Regions from separate parts of the Streptomyces sp. NPDC059248 genome, predicted to be linked through region 1. Evidence: riboswitches for the same ligand, from Rfam matches in the RefSeq annotation. Region 1 holds a riboswitch; each other region holds the start of a gene.
The links. A riboswitch is a leader RNA that binds a small molecule or an ion and turns the genes downstream of it on or off. The one in region 1 is predicted to bind cobalamin.
Positions count from the first base shown of each region.

Region 2: linked by a shared signal. The riboswitch ahead of ACFXG1_RS29375 (ribonucleoside-diphosphate reductase subunit alpha) and the one ahead of metE (5-methyltetrahydropteroyltriglutamate--homocysteine S-methyltransferase) in region 1 are both predicted to bind cobalamin.
Region 3: linked by a shared signal. The riboswitch ahead of ACFXG1_RS05485 (prenyltransferase/squalene oxidase repeat-containing protein) and the one ahead of metE (5-methyltetrahydropteroyltriglutamate--homocysteine S-methyltransferase) in region 1 are both predicted to bind cobalamin.
Region 4: linked by a shared signal. The riboswitch ahead of ACFXG1_RS02310 (ABC transporter substrate-binding protein) and the one ahead of metE (5-methyltetrahydropteroyltriglutamate--homocysteine S-methyltransferase) in region 1 are both predicted to bind cobalamin.

Region 1 covers NZ_JBHYZV010000131.1:1,432-3,622, forward strand. The annotation lists gene metE (5-methyltetrahydropteroyltriglutamate--homocysteine S-methyltransferase) at 1-969, opposite strand, end outside; cobalamin riboswitch at 1,137-1,362, opposite strand; gene ACFXG1_RS32030 (S8 family serine peptidase) at 1,543-2,191, opposite strand, start outside.
Region 2 covers NZ_JBHYZV010000098.1:2,181-4,371, reverse strand. The annotation lists gene ACFXG1_RS29380 (GntR family transcriptional regulator) at 1-155, shown strand, start outside; cobalamin riboswitch at 540-673, shown strand; gene ACFXG1_RS29375 (ribonucleoside-diphosphate reductase subunit alpha) at 827-2,191, shown strand, end outside.
Region 3 covers NZ_JBHYZV010000008.1:57,600-59,790, reverse strand. The annotation lists gene ACFXG1_RS05490 (hypothetical protein) at 1-679, opposite strand, end outside; cobalamin riboswitch at 804-878, opposite strand; cobalamin riboswitch at 989-1,118, shown strand; gene ACFXG1_RS05485 (prenyltransferase/squalene oxidase repeat-containing protein) at 1,349-2,191, shown strand, end outside.
Region 4 covers NZ_JBHYZV010000003.1:95,276-97,466, reverse strand. The annotation lists gene ACFXG1_RS02320 (amino acid permease) at 1-330, shown strand, start outside; gene ACFXG1_RS02315 (Mov34/MPN/PAD-1 family protein) at 433-855, shown strand; cobalamin riboswitch at 861-1,009, shown strand; gene ACFXG1_RS02310 (ABC transporter substrate-binding protein) at 1,048-2,064, shown strand; gene ACFXG1_RS02305 (FecCD family ABC transporter permease) at 2,061-2,191, shown strand, end outside.

The DNA.
Region 1 (2,191 bases):
GAGGAGCGTACCGAGCGTCGACAGCGCCCGCTCCAGATCGGCGGCCCAGATGTTGCGGCCGTCGACGACGCCCGCCACCAGCCGCCTGCCCGGCAGTCCGCCGACGGAGGCCAGCGCCGCGAGATTCGCCGCCGCGGGTCCCGTGAAGTCCAGCGCCAGACCCTCGACCGGGGAGTCGGCCAGGATGGGCAGCGCCACGCCGAGCCGGTCGAAGTAGGAAGCGACCAGCAGCTTCGGCCGGTCCGTGAGCCCGCCGAGCAGGGCGTACGCCCGGGCCGTGGCGGCCAGTTCGTCCAGGCTGCGGTCCGAGACGAGCGCCGGTTCGTCCAGCTGGACCCAGGCGGCGCCGGCCGCCCGCAGATCGGCCAGGACCTCCGCGTACACGGGCAGCAGCCGGTCCAGCAGCGACAGCGGTTCGAATCCGGCGGGCGCGCCGGGGGCCGCCTTCGCGAGCAGGAGGTAGGTGACCGGGCCGACCAGTACCGGGCGGCCCGTCAGGCCGAGCGCGGCGGCCTCCCGGAACGCGCCGACCTGCGCGGCGGAGTCGGCCGTGAACACGGTGTCGGGCCCCAGCTCCGGCACCAGATAGTGGTAATTCGTATCGAACCACTTCGTCATCTCCAGCGGCGCGGCCTCCTGTGTGCCGCGGGCCATGGCGAAGTAGCCGTCGAGCGGGTCGGCGGCGACCGCCGCGCGATGCCGGGCGGGGATCGCGCCCACCATCACGGTGGTGTCGAGGACGTGGTCGTAGTACGAGAAGTCGCCCGTCGGCACCTCGGCGATGCCCGCGTCCGCGAGCGACCGCCAGTTCGCGGCGCGCAGCGCGACGGCCGTGCGACGCAGTTCGGCCGCGGTGACACGGCCCTTCCAGTAGCCTTCGACGGCCTTCTTCAGCTCCCGGTCCGCCCCCTGACGGGGGTAGCCGTACACGGTGGACCGTGCTGCCGCGGCTGCGGACTTCGTGGTCACGGAACTCTCCTTCGCGAGTCTTCTCCTGTGAGTCCCGGTGACGGGACGAGAACGCGAAGGGACGACACGGCGGACGGGTGCCGCCCGGCGCGTCCGTACGCGCCGCGGCCCCGCCGCTCATTCGTCGCCGACCCGCCCTCGAGGTCACCGGAAGACCGTGCGCGCACCGGCGCACACGGACGACGGGCAGGTCTTCGGACTCACGGGCACGTCCACCGGTCTCCCGGCGGGCACCTACTGGCCGTCGCTTCCCGGGTCCGTCACGGACCCAGTGCGTATGACGGCGGTCGTTCCCACTCACCGCTGCGGGGCAGTCCCGGATTCCCACCGGGTTCCCTCTTACGACGCCTCCCGTCCGGCTGACGGGGGCGAACCAGTCGTACGTGTCACCCTACGGCACACCGGCCCCGGCCCGAGCGAATCCTCCCCGGCCCGAACCGGCGACGGCCCGCCGGATTCCCCGAGGGGACCCGACGGGCCGTCGTGTTGTCGTGCGGTCGTGCGGTCGTACCGGATGACGACCGGTCACCCCGGTGGTGGGGCGTCGGAGGTCCGGTGATCAGCCGGTCGTCGTCACCGGGCCGCGCGCGCCGGCGGCGCCAGGTCCGGCCGGTCCGTCACCCGGAGGGCGTTGACCAGCGGCTTGGCGTATCCGCCCCGGGCCACGAAGCGGACGTTCAGCGTGCCGTCGGTGACCGTCACCGTATAGGCGCGCTGGACCGCCGCGTACGATCCCGCCTCCAGGGCGATGTCGAGGGCGGGCAGGACCTGGACGCCCTCGGCGAGTACGTCGAAGACCCGCTTGTCGGGCCGGGTCGACGACAGTTCGGCGAAGCCGAGTTCCACCGTGTAGACCCCGTTGGGCACCCCGTCGAAGCGGTACTCGTACATGCCCTCACGGGCCGTGCGGAACAGCCCCGGGTCGTCGGTGCCGGAGACCGCGCGACCGGTGGAGCGGGTCGCGGACGCGCCCTGGTAGCCGTACGAGCCGTTCGTATACGCCCGGTCCGGGGTCCAGGTGTCGCCGAGTACGTCGACCGACGACGTCCGGGCGCCGGTGTCGAGCGCCGCCCGGTAGCGCGGCACGACGACCGTGACGGGTACCGAGAGCACCGGCGAGCGTCCACTCCGGGACTCGATCCTGACCGCGGACGTCAGGACCGTGCCGGGGGCGAGACCCGCGGTGTCCACGGTGATCGTGAGCGGTGTCCTCGCCCCGGTG
Region 2 (2,191 bases), on a different contig from region 1:
AGGCGGGGCTGCTGGGGACGGATGTCGGCCTGCCGATGCTGATGCTCTCACGCCACTCGCTGGACGCGCGGGGCGAGCCCGTGGAGTGGGTCCGCTCGGTGTACCGCGGCGACCGCTACAAGTTCGTGGCCCGCCTCCGCCGCCCCCAGGACTGACGCCACCTTTTCGGGGCCGCCGGCCCCGAGCTTCTTTTCGCCGGGGCGGCCCCACATCCACGGGGCCGCCCCGGCGAAGGCATGTCCGGGCGCCGCGCCCCTGCGGGGGCGGTCGGGTGGAGGCTTCCACCTCAGCGCACCGCCACGGAATCCGCGTCCCGCCCAGCCCGATGACGACCGTACTCGACCTCACGCCATCGTGGGCTTGTCGCGCGGTTCCGCCCCCTATGCCTTCGGCGATGGGGGGACCCCCAGCGCCCCTGAACACCTTCACCCGGCCCCGCCCCGCAGGGGGAAACGGCCTTCACCGCACCGCCCCCGCAGGGGAACCGTGGCTCGCGAGTGAGGGACGCGACACAACATGTGGGGGCAACATCTTCGGGGTGCCCCCACATGTATGCTCGTCTCGCTGTCGTCGCAGAGGAATCCGGTGCGAATCCGGAACTGTCCCGCAACGGTGATCTTCGGCGTGCTTTGTCACACCGCGAGTAAGTCCGGCCGTCTGCCGACAGCGCACCGCGTCGTCCGACCCGGTGCCGAGACGTCCGGGCCTCGTGGTTGGGCCGGTGGACGCCGTTGCGTGCTGCCCGCCCACGGGCGCGGTCCGCCCCGGCCTGCCCGCCGAACTCCCCGCCATCGCGGTCCGTGAGCCGAGCGAGGGAGAGCACCACGTGACCATCGCGCCTGCCGATCCGGTTTCGGGCATCACCACTGCGGTGGCGAACAAGCCCGAGGACGGCCCGGGGACCGCGCTTCTGCGGACCCTGACCGACCTCACCGCCGATCTGCCGGACACCGACCCCGGCAGGGTCGCCGCCGCCGCGCTCCGCGGCCGGCACCCCGGGTCGGACGTGGCGGAACTCCATCAGCTCGCCACCGACGCCGCCGCGGGCCTGATCTCCGACGACCCCGCGTACTCCCGGCTCGCCGCCCGGCTGCTGACCAGGACGATCGCCGCCGAGGCCGAGAGCCAGGGCGCGGTCTCCTTCTCCGCCTCGGTCCGGGTGGGCCACACGGAGGGCCTGATCGCGGACCGTACGGCCGCCTTCGTCGCCCTGCACGCCGAGCGGCTCGACGCCGTGATCGACCCGGCGGGCGACGACCGGTTCGGCTACTTCGGCCTGCGGACCCTCTACAGCCGCTATCTGCTGCGCCACCCGATCACCCGGAAGGTCGTGGAGACCCCGCAGCACTTCATGCTCCGGGTCGCCTCCGGTCTCGCCGAGGACGATTCGGTCCGCGCCCTGGACGAGGTCGTGGCCCTGTACGGGCTGATGAGCCGGCTCGACTACCTGCCGTCGTCGCCGACGCTCTTCAACTCGGGCACCCGGCACCCCCAGATGTCGTCCTGCTATCTGCTGGACTCGCCGCTGGACGAGCTGGACTCCATCTACGACCGCTACCACCAGGTCGCCCGGCTCTCGAAGCACGCGGGCGGTATCGGGCTCTCGTACTCCCGGATCCGGGCCCGGGGCTCCCTCATCCGGGGGACGAACGGCCACTCCAACGGCATCGTCCCGTTCCTGAAGACCCTCGACGCCTCCGTCGCGGCCGTCAACCAGGGCGGCCGGCGCAAGGGTGCCGCCGCCGTCTATCTGGAGACCTGGCACGCGGACATCGAGGAGTTCCTGGAGCTGCGCGACAACACCGGCGAGGACGCCCGCAGGACCCACAACCTCAACCTCGCGCACTGGATCCCGGACGAGTTCATGCGCCGGGTCGACGCGGACACCGAGTGGTCCCTGTTCTCGCCCGCGGACACCCCCGAGCTGGTCGACCTGTGGGGCGACGAGTTCGACGCCGCGTACCGGGCCGCCGAGGCGAAGGGCCTGGCCCGTAAGACGATGCCCGCCCGGGAGCTGTACGGGCGGATGATGCGGACCCTCGCGCAGACCGGCAACGGCTGGATGACCTTCAAGGACGCCGCGAACCGCACCGCCAACCAGACCGCCGAGAAGGGCCACACGGTCCACTCGTCGAATCTGTGCACCGAGATCCTGGAGGTCACGGACGACGGCGAGACCGCTGTCTGCAAT
Region 3 (2,191 bases), on a different contig from region 1:
GGTCGCCCTCGGCCTTCTGGTAGTCCCAGCCGCCGTCGTTGTGCTGGTTGGCCCGGATCCGGGTGACGATCGTGTCGAGGAGGGCCTGCGGTACGCGCTGTGCCCCGGTCTGGGTTCTGGCGCCGGCGAGGGCGAGGCCCGCGAAGACGGTGCCGTTGAAGTTGCCGGAGGGGCCGAAGTATCCGGGCTCCGCGGTCTGCCAGTAGCGGTGGATGTCGGCGATCAGATTGCGGGAGGCGGAGACGCGGGCCGGGTCGATGCCGGCGGCGTAGGCGTTGAGGGTGCCGCGTTCGTAGTCGGTGACATAGGGGGTCGCCGACGGCCAGCCCGGGGTGGCGAGCAGATTGCGGTAGACGGTGCGGGCGTTCTTGGTGGTGTCGCCGCCGGGGGCGACGTCGGCGGGGGCGGTTCCGGCGGCGGCGAAGGCGCTGAACGCCCACTCGTTGGAGAGTCCGGAGCCGGCGTAGGAGCCGTCCGCGGCCTGGAGGGTCTTGAGGTAGGCGACGCCGTTCGTCTTCGACGCGGCGATCTGCGCCGGGGTGGAGGTGGCGGACGCGGTGGGCGTACCGAGCGCGAGGGTGAGGGCGACGGCGGCCGCGGGGACGGCGAGCGCGCGCGGCCGGAGCCGCCGGATACGGGGCGCCGCGGTGCCGGTGCCGGTGCCGGGGGTACGGGACATATGGCCTGCTCCTTGGTGGGGGACGCCGGCCGGTCCGCGCCACCGCGGCCCGTCGGGGCTCGGGGGGCGTCGGGCCGCCGTCCGAACGCGAGGTAACGGCTTCCTGGATGGTGCGTCGCCGCATGGGCATTCGGACTCGGTACGGCTCCCGCCGTCCCACACCGTTGCGCGTCAGTCCCGGATTCGCACCGGATTCCCCCATGTGACAGCCCTGGACGGTACCCGAGGGTCAACAACCGCGCCACCGGCCGCGTTTCGGCCCCGCAAAGGTTTCCCGGGAGGGGGCGGGGCCGTCTTGACGGTCTCTTCGGCCACATGTTCCACTGCGGCTGATACACGCTCATCCCCAGGGGAAGCCGGTGCGAATCCGGCGCTGACCCGCAACCGTGGGCCCGCCGTACGGCGGGCGAGCCGGACTGCCTGGGGTGGGTGCTCTTTTCTGCGAGAAGCGCCGTCGAGGACTACGGCGTGGTCGACCGGCTCCACCGGCGTCTGTGCCGTGCCGTGGGGCCGCCCGCCACGTGTCGGGCCCGCGCGGACGAACGAGGGGCCGTGGTGGGGACGTACCGACGCTCGATTCAGCGCGCCGACCGGTGGTGGAGAACCCGGCGGCACGGCCGTGGCCGCCCGGGGGCGCCTGTCGCCGTACGCGGCCCGGCTCTGTCCGGAGTGTCCGTCCTGACCGCGGTGTTCCTGCTCGTCCAGGGCGCGGTGTACGCCGCCGCTCCCCCGGCGGCCGCCGAGGCGCCCGAGAAGTGCACCTCCACGAAGGGGTCGGTCGTCGCCGTCGACTTCGGCGCGTTCGACGGGCCGGTCGTCCGGGGCTGCGACACGACCCCCACCACGGGCTTCGAACTGCTGCGGACCGGCGGGTTCACCACGGCCGGGACCCAGCACGACGGCGACGCGTTCATCTGCCGGATCGGCCACCCCTCGGCGCCCGACGGCAAGCAGTATCCGACGCCCGACCGGGAGAAGTGCCTCGAAACCCCGCCCGCCCAGGCGTACTGGTCGTACTGGGTCGCGGCGCGCGGTGACAAGGACTGGCGGTACAGCGATCTGGGCGCCAAGTCGCGGCGGCTGAAGCCGGGCGATGTGGACGCCTGGGTCTTCGGCGCCACGCAGATCGGCGGCGCGGGCGGGAAGCCGTCCTTCACACCGGACCAGGTGCGGGCGGGCATCGGGGCGGACGAGGTACGCACCCGGGCCGCGGGCGCCTGGGCGCAGCGGCTGCTCGTCGACGGCGAGCGGGTGGAGCTGGAGCCGGGCCGGGCCAGTGATCTGCTGACCACCGAGGCGGCGTACGCGCTGGCGGCGACGGTCGGGAAGAGCGGTGTGCTGGACCGGGTCTCGGGGTATCTGCGCTCCCGGGTCACCGACTACGCGTATCCGCGGGGCGCGGACCAGGGCCCGGATCCCGAGGCCGCCGCCCGGCTCGCCCTGCTTGCGGAGATCACCGGGAAGGACCCCGCGGACTACGGCGGCCACGATCTGCCGCGCGATCTGCTGGCG
Region 4 (2,191 bases), on a different contig from region 1:
CAGTGGCCCGGCGACGCCTTCCACAAGATCGTCTCCTTTGCCACGATCTCCGGTATGTGGGCCTGGGTCATGATCCTGGTCAGCCATATCCGCTACCGCGCCAAGGTCGCTCGCGGCGAGGTCGCCGAGTCCTCCTTCAAGGCGCCCGGCGCGCCCTGGACGAGCTGGTTCGCCCTGGCCTTCATCGGCCTGGTGATCGTGCTGATGGGCATCGACAAGGACGCCAGGATCTCCTTGTACGTGGCCCCGCTCTGGGCCCTCGTCCTGCTGGTCTCGTATCTCGTCCTGCGGGCGAAGAACCCGGACGGCGCGGCCTTCGCCAAGCGCTGAGCCGTCCGGCCGTCCGGTATGCGAGAAGGGCCGGTCCGTATCGCGGCACGATACGGACCGGCCCTTCCGCCGTCCGGACGGCCCCCGCTTATCCTGATCCGCATGCTGACCCTGACCCAGGACCTCTACGACCGGATCGTCGCGCACTCCAGGGCCGACCACCCCGACGAGGCGTGCGGCGTGGTCGCGGGCCCCGAGGGCAGCGACCGGCCGGAACGATTCATCCCGATGCTCAACGCGGCCAGGTCGCCCACGTTCTACGAGTTCGACTCCGGCGATCTGCTGAAGCTGTACCGCGAGATGGACGACAACGGCGAGGAGCCGGTGATCGTCTACCACTCGCACACGGCGACCGAGGCGTATCCGTCCCGTACCGACATCACCTACGCCAACGAGCCCGGCGCGCACTACGTCCTGGTCTCCACGGCGGACTCCGACGCGGCCGGGCCGTTCCAGTTCCGCTCGTTCCGGATCGTGAACGGAGAGGTCACGGAGGAGGAGATCCGGGTCGTCAAGGCATACTGACCCGGCAGCTTCAATTCCATACGGGGCGGTGGGACCCAGGAAGCCGGTGCGAATCCGGTGCGGTCCCGCCACTGTGAACCGGTCGTTGACACGTGCCTACCAGCCCATGTCCGCGGCCGTCAGCCAGGAACTGACCCATCGCCCTCTTCCACCACCCAGGGGACGCGGAAATCCCCGGAGGAGGCCATCAGCATGTCCGGACGCCCGTCCCGCCGCCGTACCCTCATAGCCGGTACGGCAGCGGCGCTGCTCCCCCTTGTCCTCACCGCTTGCGGCGGTTCGGATTCCGGTTCCGGTTCCAAGTCCGGCTCCGACGCGGGGAAGACCGGTGCCTCGGCCGCCGGGTTCCCGTACACCGTCGACAACTGCGGTGTGAAGACCACGTACAAGGCGCCCCCGGAGCGGGTCGTCACGATGAACCAGCACGTCACCGAGATCATGCTGGAGCTGGGCCTGGAGAAGTCCCTCGTCGGCACCGCCTATCTCGACGACAAGGTGCTCCCGCGTTACGCGAAGGCGTACGAGTCGGTCCCCGTGATCGCCAAGGAGTATCCCTCCAAGGAGAAGCTCCTCGCCGCGAACCCCGACTTCGTCTACGGCGGTTACGCCAGCGCCTTCGAGGCCAAGGACGGCCGGACCCGCGAGGAGCTGAAGAAGTCCGGTATCGACTCCCGGCTCAATCTGGAGTACTGCACCGAGAAGCGGACGACCCTCGACGACGTCTACCGCGAGATCGACGAGGTCGGCCGCACCTTCGGCGTCCGCGACCGGGCCGAGAAGTGGATCGCCGCTTCCAGGTCGACGGTCGCGAAGACCGCGGCCGGGCTGAAGAAGACGCAGGCCGCACCGGTGCCCGTGTTCGTCTACGACAGCGGCGACAAGACCGCGTTCACCGTCGGCGGCAAGGGCATCGGCAACGAGCTGATCGCCCGCGCGGGCGGCCGGAACGTCTTCGCCGACATCCCCAAGAGCTTCGGCGACGCGACCTGGGAGCAGGTCGTGGCCCGTAAGCCCGAGGTGATCGTGATCTACGACTACGGCGCCACGAGCCTCGAACAGAAGAAGCAGCGGCTGCTGGAGGACCCGGCGCTGAAGGACGTCCCGGCGATCAAGAACAAGAAGTTCGCCGTCCTGCCGCTCTCGGACGCGGTCGTCGGCGTCCGCGCGCCGGACGCGATCGCCAAGCTGGCCCCGCAGCTCACCCGATGACGCCCGCGGCACCGGACGGGCCCGGCCCGTCCCCGGCCCCGGTCCCGGGGGCGGCGGCCGTACCCGGTCCCCGCGCCCCGGAGCCGGACACGGCCGCGCCCCGGGTCGTGCTGACCAAGACCGCCGC